4 regions of the Colwellia sp. BRX10-4 genome follow, and region 4 is predicted to be linked to each of the others. Evidence: predicted binding sites of a transcription regulator. Region 4 holds the regulator's gene; each other region holds the start of a gene.
What was found. Region 4 encodes MetJ, which represses methionine synthesis genes. Its sites were predicted from a motif close to TAGACGTCTAGACGTCTA; they were not measured.

Region 1 (3,219 bases), on a different contig from region 4:
CTGAAACAAGTTTAGTTTGAACCCAATCTACCATTAGCATGAACTCACCCCCCCGTCAGCATGAACCCAACCGCCGTCATCCTGAACTTGTTTCAGGATCTCGTCCTTAACAACCCAATGCCCAGATACTGAAATAAATTCAGCATGACGGGAGTGGATACTAAAATATATTCAGCATGATGGGAGTGGATACTAAAATAAATTCAGTATGACGAGAATGGATACTGAAATAAATTCAGCATTACGGGAATGAATACTGAAATAAATGCAGTATGACGAAAGTAAATAACTACAAAAGATCTGAGTTTTTTAAATTCAGTATGACTACAAGTTCGTTCATTTCAGTATTATCAGGCTGTAATAGGTTTTTTTACACGGTCAAATGATGGATTGTTAATGTGGCAATAAAAAAAACGAGACTTATTAAGTCTCGTTTATTATTGTTTACGCTAAATACTTAGAAAAACTAATGAAGAATACGTACGCGTATTGTGCCGTCAATTTGTTTTAATTCACGTAATGCTAGTACACTATCTTGTGCTTCAATATCAATAACTACATAACCAATTTGATCGTCTGTTTGTAAGTACTGTGCTGCAATATTAATATTGTGCTTAGCAAATGCTTGGTTAATTTGGGTTAACACGCCCGGTTGATTGCGGTGTATATGTAATAAACGGCTTGTTCCCGTATGACCAGGCAAAGAAACTTCAGGGAAGTTTACTGCCGAAAGTGTTGAACCGTTGTCAGAGTATTTTGCCATTTTACTGGCAACTTCTAAGCCGATATTAGATTGGGCTTCTTTAGTACTACCACCAATATGTGGCGTCAAAATAACGTTGTCGAATGCACGTAGTGGTGAAATAAACTCTTCATCATTACCTTTGGGTTCAACAGGGAAAACATCGATTGCTGCGCCCGCGACTTTTTTACTTTTAAGCGCTTCAGCTAATGCATCAATATCAACAACAGTACCACGAGAAGCATTGATAAAAATAACACCGTCTTTCATGAGTGCAAATTCTTTTGCTGCCATCATGTTTTGCGTTTGAACCGTTTCAGGCACATGCAAACTAACTACATCAGCTTCTTTTAATAAAGCTTTTAAACTAGGTGCTTGGCTCGCATTACCTAAGGAAAGTTTAGTTTCGATATCATAAAAGCGAACACGCATACCTAACGTTTCAGCTAAAATACCTAACTGTGTACCAATATGGCCGTAACCAATAATACCTAAGGTTTTGCCACGAGCTTCTACCGAGCCAGCTGCAGATTTATGCCATTCACCGCGATGAGCTTTAGCACTTTTTTCAGGAATACCACGTAATAATAATAAAGTTTCACCTAATACAAGTTCGGCAACCGAGCGTGTATTTGAAAACGGGGCATTAAATACTGGAATGCCACGTTTTTGTGCAGCTTTAATTTCAACTTGGTTAGTACCAATACAGAAACAACCAATAGCCGCGAGTTTTTTAGCATGGCTTAGTACATGGTCAGTTAACTGAGTACGAGAACGAATACCAATAAAGTGAACATTAGCAATTTTTTTGATCAAATCTTCTTCAGCAAGCGATGTACTAATACATTCAATATTGCTGTAGCCTTTCATTTTTAACTCTTCAACAGCGCTCGGGTGGACACCTTCAAGTAATAAAATTTTAATTTTTTCTTTTGCTAATGAATTATTGCTCATTTTCTAATATCTCATGTGGGACTATAGTGGTCATTGCCTTAAAAAATATAAAGCATTTAGATGGCTAGATATCTAAACTAGCATATAGTGTATAAACTCTAAAGATTTATTTTACCAGTTTTGCGCCATCTTGAGTGCCTAAAATTAAAACATCAGCGCCACGTAGTGCAAACAAACCATTAGTAACAACACCTACAATGGCATTAATATCATTTTCAAGTTTTTTGGGATCAAGTATCTCTAAGTTATGTACATCGAGAATTACACAACCGTTATCGGTAATTACACCCTGACGATAAACGGGATCGCCACCTAACTTAACTAATTCACGAGCCACATAGCTTCGTGCCATCGGAATAACTTCTACCGGTAGTGGAAATTTACCTAGCACTTTTACTTGCTTACTTTCATCGGCAATACAGACAAATGTTTTTGCTACGGCCGCGACAATTTTCTCTCGGGTTAGTGCAGCACCACCACCTTTTATCATCGACAGATATTCAGTAATTTCATCGGCGCCATCAACATAAACATCAATGCTACCGACATTATTTAATTCAAACACTTCGATACCATGGGCTTTCAATCTTTGAGTCGACGCTTCAGAGCTAGAAACTGCACCTTCAATGTCGTCTTTGATTGTTGCTAGGGCGTCAATAAAGTGATTAACAGTAGACCCGGTGCCTACGCCAACGATGGTATCGTTTTTAATAAATTCGAGTGCTTTAAAGGCTGCTGCCTTCTTCATTTCATCTTGTGTCATGTGAATCCTAATTAGCGAGGAGAAGTTAGGTAGAAGTATATCAGCAGATGATTAAATATCGAAGTGATAGCTGGTGGTTGGGGTGATAATTTTAGGCAGTGGAATATCCCAACTTTCAAAGGGAATAGTGTTAACTTTTTGGCAATCGTGAGCTAAGCCAACTGGTAAGGGTTTAGCGTGTTTGTTTTGTTGATATTGAGCATGCCAAGCCGAAAGTGTTCGGTCATAAAAACCACCGCCCATGCCTAAACGATTGCCATATCGGTCAAAGGCGACTAAGGGGGTAAAAATAATATCAAGCTGAGCGACCGTTATTATATCTTGAACGTTAAGCTTAGGTTCTAAAATACCATATTTATTTTTGACGAGAATAGACGCCTCAGCATATTTTAAAAAGAGTAAATTATTCTTACTAAAAGGATGTATTACCGGTAAGTATACGGTGATGTTATTTTGCCAGCACCAATCAATAAAAGGCTGAGTATTTAACTCGCCATCATTGGCTAAATAAATAGCGATGTGTTTAACGCCTTTAACTACTTTTTCTTTAATGAGTCTTTTCGATAATAAAAGTGATTGTTCTGCTTGCTGGTCAGCGTTTAATAAACTGCGTTGATAGCGAATTTCTTGGCGAAGAACATCTCTTGTTTTCATGATATTTAACCCCTTATAAAATAAGTCTAACGACAACAAGTAAGTTACAGTAAAAATCAGCTATAAAAAAGCCAACAATAAATGTTGGCTTTTCAAAATCACTTTA
Region 2 (3,219 bases), on a different contig from region 4:
CAACATTTACTGCATACTTATTGTCATAAGCAGCTTTTAATATGGCTAATGAGGCTTCTCGAGCAAAGCCTTGCGAACAGTATTGAGGTAACAAGGCATAACCTAAGTCAGGAAATTCCAATTCAGGCCGCTTTAACAAACCACAAAGTCCAATCGGTGTGTTATCACTTTTCAAAGCGACTAAGTTTAGCCCAAAGCCCTGTTCGCTATAGCTTGCTAGTGGACCATTAACTAAGTAGGCAATTGCATCTTTGGTCTCTCTAACCCCTTTGTCACCTATGTTTTTAATAAAAGCATCATCATTCAATAATTGCAGAACAAATTTATGGTCCTGCTCATTCAAGTGCCTAATGGTTAACCTTTGTGTCGTGCATAGCAGCATGTAAATTCCAAACGTTTAACGCGTAAAGCTTAAGCTCTATTTTCTAAGGCAGTATTCAATCGATCAAAGCCTCGAGCAAGGTCAGCAATTAAGTCATCAACATCCTCTAAACCTATATGCAGGCGAATTAATGGATACTCATAATCCCACTTTGTCGCTGTTCGCAAACGCCCAACATTGGTATTACCCAAAATTAAACTTTCAAAGCCGCCCCACGAATAGCCCATTTTAAAATGTTCCATACCATCAAGTAAGGCATTAAGTGATTGCTTATCACCACGGGTTAACACAAATGAGAACAAACCGTTAGCACCAGTAAAGTCACGCTTAAAATATTCATGGCCCGGACACGATTCAAATGCTGGATGAAGAATAACATCAACTTCTTCGCGTGTTGCTAACCAATTAGCCACTTTTAGCGCACTAATTTGATGTTGTTTTAAACGCACACCTAAGGTACGAATGCCACGCATTGCCAAATACAAATCGTCAGGTGACGTACATTGCCCCATTAAGTAACTGTTTTCACGCAGTTGTGGCCAATATTCTTCAGTGGCTATTGCCGTACCTAACATCACATCTGAATGACCAACGATATATTTAGTCGCTGCTTGAATCGAAATATCGACACCATAATCAAAAGGTTGAAAATTAACCCCTGCAGCCCAAGTATTATCGAGCATAACCATACAGCCATGCTGGTGAGCAACTTCAGCTATCCCGGGAACATCTTGAACTTCCATGGTAATAGAGCCAGGAGACTCTAAGAAAATAAGTCGGGTGTTTTCTTTAATAAGTCCAGCGATATCTCGGCCAATAGTTGGATCGTAATAAGTCGTTTCAACGCCAATATTGATCAATATTTTATCGCAAAAATCACGCGTGGGTTCATAAGCCGTATCGACCATAAGGATATGGTCACCGGTTTTAACAAACGAAAGAATAGCATTAGTGATCGCCGCAGTACCCGATGGATAAATGGCACAACCGGCGCCTCCTTCGAGATCAGTCATAGCATCGGCGAAAGCAAAAGCCGTTGAGGTGCCCCTTCTGCCATAGAAAAGTACTTGATTACCACGATTTGCTGTTGCGTGATTCATTTCTTTAACCGTATTAAAAACAACGGTTGATGCACGTTCTACCGGGGGATTAACAACGCCACGTGTCCATTTTGATTTTCGTCCCGCATTGACTATTTTGGTATCGTTGATCATGATCTTTCATCCTAAAACATAAAATTCATTTAGCCATCTAAATAGCTAACTCAATAAAGTCACCTTATGATCTTTCCAAGCATGATGCACGATTTATTTATATTAATTAAAACAGCAGAGGCTATTGAAACAAGTTCATTTGATCACTGGTTAATTTTTCGAAACTACTCCCGACAAAAGGTAAAATAGCATCAGCAACGGTCGCTAATTGCCGATCGATATAAAACTGGTAATCGAGTGGCGCGTTAACATAACCTTTTGCTTGCGGTCCAGAAGTCGTGATCAAGTACTCTATCCAACCACGTTGCTGATATTTTAACGGTTGCTTATTTATCTTGTTTATATCATCGGCTAAACGTGCCGCTTTCACATGTGGAGGCACGTTTTTAACATAATGGTCTAACTGCCTACGAATGCGTTTACGATACACCAGTAAATGATCTAATTGCCCTGCTGATGTTTGAGTAACAAAATTGCGTACATAGTCAGCAAAAGGTTCGCCATTAAATATTTTTAAATACAACTCTCGTTGAAAAGTTTTAGCCAGTTCAGTCCAATCGGTGCGGACGCTTTCTAAGCCTTTAAAAATCAATTCTGATGACCCCTTCTTTTCTACAATGCCAGCATAACGCTTCTTAGTACCAACATCTTGTCCTCTGATGGTTGGCATCAAAAATTTGCTAAAATGTGTTTCAAACTCAATTTCAAGTTGGCTTTCTATCGCAAATTCTTTTTTAAGCGTTGCTTGCCACCTAAGATTAATTTTATCTTGTAAGGTTTTACCCAGCTTTTGGCATTGCTGGTGGTTAAAATCATCGTCAACACTGACGAAAATAGAATCGGTATCGCCATAAATGACTTGATAACCATCATCTTCTAGCCACATTTTAGTGGTGATTAATAATTCATGGCTTCGTTTAGTGATTGAACCGGATAAACGAGGATCAAAAAATCGACATCCCGTTGAACCTAAGACTCCATAAAACGAATTCATAATAATTTTTATTGCTTGTGACAATGCCGCATTTTTATCTTTTTTAGCGATATCACGCTCTAACCACAGCTCATTAATAATGTCAGGTAAGAAATGTTTATCCCTAGAGAAATAAGCACCATCAAAACCTTTTATACTAGTCTCAGGTGATTGTAAACCTTCAATTAGGCCCATAGGATCAATATTAAAACTTCGAATAATAGAGGGATAAAGACTTTTAAAATCAAGTACTAAGACATTTTTATATAAACCCGGAATAGAGTCCATCACATAACCACCAGGAGAAATTAGCCCTTGCAAGCCATCGCCCATATTGGGCGCAATATAACCACTACGGTGTAATTTAGGTAAATATAAGTTGGTAAACGCTGCCACAGAGCCGCCAATACGGTCTATAGATAAACCGGTTAGTTTGGCGCGCAAACGCGTGAATTCGAGTAACAAGGATTGTTCAAAGATCAGGGTAACTAAATGGCAATCTTCAAGGTTATAAGCGGCTAAAGCTAGCTTGTCATTGGCAAAGTTGTTGTTAATTTCTTGCATTCTATTGTCAACATCATCGACCTTTTTCCCCTTACCTAATAAGGCATTGGCAACAAAATCAAGGGAAAAACTTGGAAAGTTATAAG
Region 3 (3,219 bases), on a different contig from region 4:
GGGTTTTGAACAGTATATATTATACGCCACGGTTGATTGTCAAACTCAGCAACAAATTGCCCAACAATTTGGTATTCAAGGTTTACCTACGGCTATTTTAGTGAAAGATGGCCAACCACTTGATGGTTTAACTGGGCCACAAGATGATGACAATATAAAAGAATTTTTAGCGAATCATTTACCTAAAGAAGAAGACTTATTACTTATTCAGGCGCAAAAGTTGTTAGCTGATAATAATATTAATGATGCATTTACGGCGATTAATAGTGCTTATCAACTTAATAGTGAACGTGCCGACATTAAATTAATGATGGCAGATGTTTATTTACAAACGGGTAAAATAAGCGAAGCCGAATCTTTATTAACCACTATTTTAATGGTTGATCAAGACAGTCACTATCAAGCGCTTATCGCTAAACTTGAGCTTGCCAGTCAAGCCGCGGACTCACCAGAAATTAAAGCATTAGAAGCACAGTTAGTGGACGACGTTGACAACATTGCTCTACAACATCAACTTGTTGCGCAATACAGCCAAGTCAACCGACATGAAGAAGCGTTGACGTTACTGTTTCGTTTAATGCAAAAAGACAGTAGTGATGCTGCCAGCAAAGATCTTTATCTGGATGTGTTAAAGGCTTTACCTGATGGCGACCCATTAGCCAATAAATTCCGCAGAAAACTGTATACCTTAATGTATTAAATCAGTACTTGGTAGCAAATGCGTGACACTGATTGTTTCAGTGTCCGCACTTTGTTAAAAATGAGATTTTATTCTCAAGCTGACAATATTGCTTTAAGCCTATGATGGTTTTAATTTACTTACGAACGTTTTTCTAAATTTCGCGAGCTTAGGTGAAACAACTGCCTGACAGTAAGGATTACCAGGATTATTATTGAAATAGTCTTGATGAACATCTTCACCAGAAAAGAACTCTGACGCTTGAGTTACCTCAGTCACAACCGCTGAGCTATACATATTGCTAGCGTCGACTTCTTTAATAATATCTTCAGCAACTTGCTGTTGTTCTTTGCTGTGATAAAAAATCCCTGAGCGATACTGGGTTCCTATATCGTTACCTTGACGATTTAATTGGCTGGCATCGTGTAGCGTAAAAAATACTTCTAATATTTCACGACAAGTGATCGCTGCGCTATCAAAAGTTAACTGCACGACTTCTGCATGGCCGGTTTGACCCGAGCAAACGTCTTCATAAGTTGCTAGCGCTGCGCTGCCGCCCATATAACCTGATATGGCAGATTTAATGCCGATTAATTGGTTGTATGCACCTTCAATACACCAAAAGCAACCGCCTGCCAGGGTGATTTTTTCTTCATGTGATGACATTAAAATAAACCTTAATAAATTTGATTAAAATAACTGTATAACAATAGACGTTTAGATGTCTATATGTTTTTATCTGAAATTTAAAATAAACTGTTTTTGATTAGTTGAAAATATAAAAATTAGCGTAATATCAACGAATACGATTAACCAATATAAAACATTATGTCTTCATTTTTTAGTAAGTTTAACCAAGTTCGCACCGTTCTTTTATTACGCAGTGCGGCTATAATTATTCAGCTGATATTAATACTTTTGTTAATGGCGTTTTAAACTATCAACTGCCTTGGTTACCGCTCATTATTGTTATTTCAATTGAAGCTTTATTTACCTTAGTCAGCTATTTATATTATAAGTCTGGAAAAGAAGTTGATAAGCGCGCCTTACTTGGGCAGATTTGTGCTGATATTTTATTTCTCTCACTTATTTTATATTTTAGTGGCCGAGCAACTAATGCTTTTGTCTCGTTATTGCTTATTCCTATTGCTGCTGTGACGTTAACTCCGCTGTTACTTGGAAGTGTCGCACTATTAGCGATTGCTTCATACAGTGTTTTATTGTGGTTATTACCCATGTCAGTAATGCATGGCAATATGCAAAGCCACTTTATTGGTGTGTGGATAAATTTTCTCTTTTCTAGCATTGTTGTTGCAACCGTTGTTGGCCAAATGGCACGAAGAATCCCTCAAAAAGAACAAGCAATAGCTGCTTTTCGGGAAGAGCAATTAAAGCAAGAAAAAATCATGTCATTAGGGGGCGCTTCTGCGCAAATAACTTATCAGCTCGCTACTCCCATAGTAACTGTAAAGTTGCTTGTCGATGAGCTCAGTGAGGAGCTACCTGAGCACCCTGCGATTGTTGACTTACAAAGACAATTATTACGTTGTAGCAGAAGTTTAGCTGAGTTTCGTCAAATGGTTTTTGAGATTAAAGAGCAAAAGTCAAAAGAGGTGCTTTGTGCTGATATTGTGCAACAAGTGCGTGATCATATTAACTTAAATTATCCTGATGTTAGGGTGAACTTCTTCTCTGAGAAGCACCAATCAATACTCAGTGAAAACGCTAAAGTATTGGCTGATGCTTCATTATTGCCAGCAATTTTAAATTTAGTTAATAATGCGATTCGATCCACTAAAGTCAGCGGTAGTGATAAAATTGAGTTATCTAGCTTGTTTGATGAAAAAAATTGGCAGCTCAGTATGCGTGATTTTGGTTGTGGTTTTACCCAATTAACACTAAGTGAGTTAGGCGTTAAACCTGTAAACAGCAAACAAGGATTAGGTATGGCAGTATTTTTGAGTCATGCAAGTTTAGAGCGATTAGGCGTTACACTTGCCTTAACCAATCACGTTGCTGGTGGTGCATTAGTAACGTTGAAATTAGCGTTAGTGGTTAATGATACGTAGGAAAAAAATGGATGAAATTATTAATTGTTGAAGATGACAGCACCTTTGCTAATACGCTTAAAAGACGCATTTGAAAACATGGCTACAGCTGTTGGTTGGCCGATAACATTAATGATGCATTGTTAACCTGTCATCGTCAGTTGCCAGAATTCATATTACTCGATATGAAACTCCATCATGAAAGTGGCTTAAATTTGATTAATCTGATGAGGAAACTATTGCCAAAGAGTCGTATTATTTTGTTAACCAGTTTTGCCAGTATAGCTACTGCCGTTGACGCAATAAAGCTTGGCGCAGATGATTACTTAGCCAAGCCGGTCGATACACAGACTTTATTATCAGCTTTAGCTAAAAACGCTAACAGTTCGTTGCTAAAAAAATCAACATTGGCTTCAAATTTAGGAATAAACATTATCAATGAGCCAACGTTGTCAACCGAGCAGGTTGAATGGGAGTATATTAACAAGTCTT
Region 4 (3,219 bases):
TTTTGCTATTGAAAAGGCACTTATTGAACGTTGTAAAATACCGGTATTTCATGATGATCAACATGGTACCGCTATTGTTACTGCTGCTGGGATGATCAATGCCTTGGAAATCCAAGGTAAAAGTATTAAAGATGCCAACATTATTTGTCTTGGCGCAGGCGCAGCAGCAATTGCTTGTATGGAACTATTAATCAAATGTGGCGCTCAGCGCGAAAAAATCTACATGCTTGATACTAAAGGTGTGATTCATACCCGACGTGATGATCTTAACGAATATAAGCGGATGTTTGCTAATAATACGGATAAACGTACCCTTGAAGATGTTATCGATGGTGCAGATGTATTTGTTGGTGTTTCTGGACCCAATTTGCTTTCTGTTGAGCATGTAAAATTAATGGCGCCAAATCCAATTATCTTTGCTTGTTCAAACCCAGACCCTGAAATAAAACCTTCATTAGCACTTGCTGTTCGTGATGATCTTATTATTGCTACGGGTCGCTCTGATTACCCTAACCAAGTCAATAATGTGTTATGTTTTCCTTTTATTTTTCGTGGCGCTTTAGATGTTCGCGCTAGAACGATTAACGATGAGATGAAAATTGCTGCTGTTCATGCTATTCGTGAATTAGCAAAGGAACCGGTTTCACAAGAAGTGTTAGATGCTAGTGGTGAGAAAAGTTTGACCTTTGGTAAGGAGTATATTATTCCTAAGCCAATGGATCCTCGTTTGTGTGGTCGAGTAGCGCTTGCCGTTGCTAAAGCGGCGGTTGAGTCTGGAGTGGCAGCCCTAGAATTACCTGAAAACTATATGGCATAATCAGTAGTATTTATTAACAACGCTGTAAAAGGAGAGCTCGACTCTCCTTTTTATATTTATGACAAATAGTATGTTATGGTCCAGTGACTGTATCTACGCAGGAAGTAGGGAGTAGAAAGTAGGGTAACGCAGCAGTTACCGAGATGGTAAAGAGTAGGTTATTAAGGGTGATTGGTCATGGTGACTCCAAGGCATCGATGTATTAACTGCATTATTACTCTTGTACGTCATCTATGTTCCTGACAAATCATTAATACTTGCACCTCTTCAGGCAATGTCACCGATTTCAAAGTGTGACAATATTGAGTAGAACGAATAACAATGAAAACTCCAACGAAAGCCGCTTTACTCTCAGCACTTGTTTACCCGGGTATTGGCCAACTAATTTGTCACGCTTATCGACGGGCTACGTTATTTATTTTAAGTTTTTCTGTGACGGCATATTTGTATATTGAAGAAGTGATGAGGCAATATCAGCCACTTATCAATAAAGTTAAATCAGGTGAAGTTGCGCTAAATAGCCAAGCACTGATCGCTGAGATGGCAAGAAATCCCATTATTGTTGACCTTATCCTAATGAGTACATTAACTTATATGCTATTAACTTGCTGGGTACTGGCGATTGTAGATGCTTATCGTATGGGCATAAAAAAAGACGCCGGAGCGTCTTTTTGAGTAAGTGCATTAAAACCCTTAGCTACTCGTCTTCAATTTCAAATTGACTGAAGTCGGTAATACCTTTGGCTATTAACGCTTCGCGCACACTTTTAGGTAACATCTCTGTATTGTCTTTTGTTAAATCGCCATCATCAGGAAGAGGCTGTCCGGTAAAAGCATGCAGAAAAGCTTCACATAACAATTCGCTGTTAGTTGCATGGCGTAAGTTGTTAACTTGCCGACGAGTACGTTCATCCGTTAACACTTTCAGTACCCGCAACGGGATTGAGACCGTGATTTTCTTAACTTGCTCACTTTTTTTACCATGTTCGGCGTATGGTTTTATATAATCGCCATTCCACTTTGCCATTTAATTACCTTTGTTTAGCTAAATTACTTTTTATAAGTTAGATTTTACTGGTTGTTGGCGTTGAGTCAATAACGAATGTGTAGAAGTTTAGAAGTCTAAAGTTCTTGACCGACAAAAGTAAAGTGTTTAGAGTTATAGACGTCCAAACATCTATTTGATTTTACTGCCCGATTGGAGCAAAAAATGACAAGCAAAAAACCAGCAACATTAGCTGTTAGAGCCGGCATTAATAGTGATGAACATCACGGTGCGGTTGTTCCTGCCATTCATTTATCGAGTACTTATGCTTTAAAAGGCTTCAACAATAAGCGCCAATTTGATTATTCCCGAACAGGCAACCCAACTCGAAGCACGTTTGCACAAGCTATCGCTGATTTAGAGCAGGGTGCTGTTGGCATTGTTACCAGCACAGGAATGTCAGCGGTGCACTTAATCTGTCAGTTACTGACAACAAAAGATACGGTTGTTATTCCACATGATTGCTATGGTGGAAGTTATCGCTTGTTTACCCACCTAGCAAAACGTGGCTTATTTAATGTGCTTGTTGTTGATCAAAACGATGATCTAGCTTTAGCGCAAGCGCTTGAACAAAAGCCAAGATTAGTTTTGATTGAGTCACCCAGTAATCCATTATTACGGTTGGTTGATATAAAAAAGGTTACTCAAGCCAGTCATGCTGTTGGTGCTTTAGTGGCAGTAGATAATACGTTTCTTTCTCCCTTGTTACAGCAACCGCTATTATTAGGTGCTGATATTGTTTTTCACTCGACAACTAAATATATTAATGGTCATAGTGATGTTGTGGGTGGAGTGTTAGTAACAAAAGAAAAAGAACTGGGTGAAGAGCTAGCGTGGTGGGCAAATTGTATTGGTATCACGGGTTCACCTTTCGACAGTTATCTGGCATTACGTGGCTTAAAAACCCTACCGCTGCGTATGAAACAGCATCAAGAAAATGCTAATGCTGTTGCAAAATACTTAGAAAATCATCGAGCAATTAACGCGGTATACTTTCCTGGTTTAAAAAATCACCCGGGACACGAAATTGCTAAGCGTCAGCAAACAGATTTTGGCGCTATGATGAGTTTCGAAATAAAAGGCGGTGTTGAAGCGGTTAAAGTACTGTTTGACAACTTATCACTCTTTACCTTGGCACAGTCATTAGGTGGCGTTGAAAGTTTAATCAGTCATCCATCAACGATGACCCATGCAGGTATGGAAATTGAAGCACAAATTGCAGCAGGTATCACTCAATCTTTAATCCGAATTTCTGTCGGTATTGAAGATGTTAGTGATATTATTAATGACTTAGAACAAGCTTTATCGGCAAGCCAAATTTAAAGTTATAGACTATTTTTAGTAGAAAAATTAACGA

Region 1: serA (phosphoglycerate dehydrogenase) is a predicted target of MetJ. The motif match lies at 1,754-1,771, and genes of this name have one in related genera.
Region 2: H4J67_RS11185 (cystathionine beta-lyase) is a predicted target of MetJ. The motif match lies at 1,627-1,644, and genes of this name have one in related genera.
Region 3: msrA (peptide-methionine (S)-S-oxide reductase MsrA) is a predicted target of MetJ. The motif match lies at 1,390-1,407, and genes of this name have one in related genera.

The regions. Positions count from the first base shown of each region.
Region 1 is NZ_JACGVZ010000001.1:411,244-414,462, forward strand. Features, by position in the region: gene serA (phosphoglycerate dehydrogenase) at 467-1,696, opposite strand; gene rpiA (ribose-5-phosphate isomerase RpiA) at 1,803-2,459, opposite strand; gene H4J67_RS01935 (5-formyltetrahydrofolate cyclo-ligase) at 2,511-3,113, opposite strand.
Region 2 is NZ_JACGVZ010000012.1:69,085-72,303, reverse strand. Features, by position in the region: gene H4J67_RS11190 (GNAT family N-acetyltransferase) at 1-382, opposite strand, end outside; gene H4J67_RS11185 (cystathionine beta-lyase) at 412-1,596, opposite strand; gene H4J67_RS11180 (DNA polymerase II) at 1,718-3,219, opposite strand, start outside.
Region 3 is NZ_JACGVZ010000001.1:68,243-71,461, forward strand. Features, by position in the region: gene H4J67_RS00380 (tetratricopeptide repeat protein) at 1-700, shown strand, start outside; gene msrA (peptide-methionine (S)-S-oxide reductase MsrA) at 800-1,345, opposite strand; gene H4J67_RS00390 (HAMP domain-containing sensor histidine kinase) at 1,813-2,748, shown strand; partial or broken gene H4J67_RS00395 (response regulator transcription factor) at 2,760-3,219, shown strand, end outside.
Region 4 is NZ_JACGVZ010000004.1:138,016-141,234, forward strand. Features, by position in the region: gene H4J67_RS05770 (malic enzyme-like NAD(P)-binding protein) at 1-817, shown strand, start outside; gene H4J67_RS05775 (hypothetical protein) at 1,139-1,492, shown strand; gene metJ (met regulon transcriptional regulator MetJ) at 1,515-1,844, opposite strand; gene metB (cystathionine gamma-synthase) at 2,028-3,185, shown strand.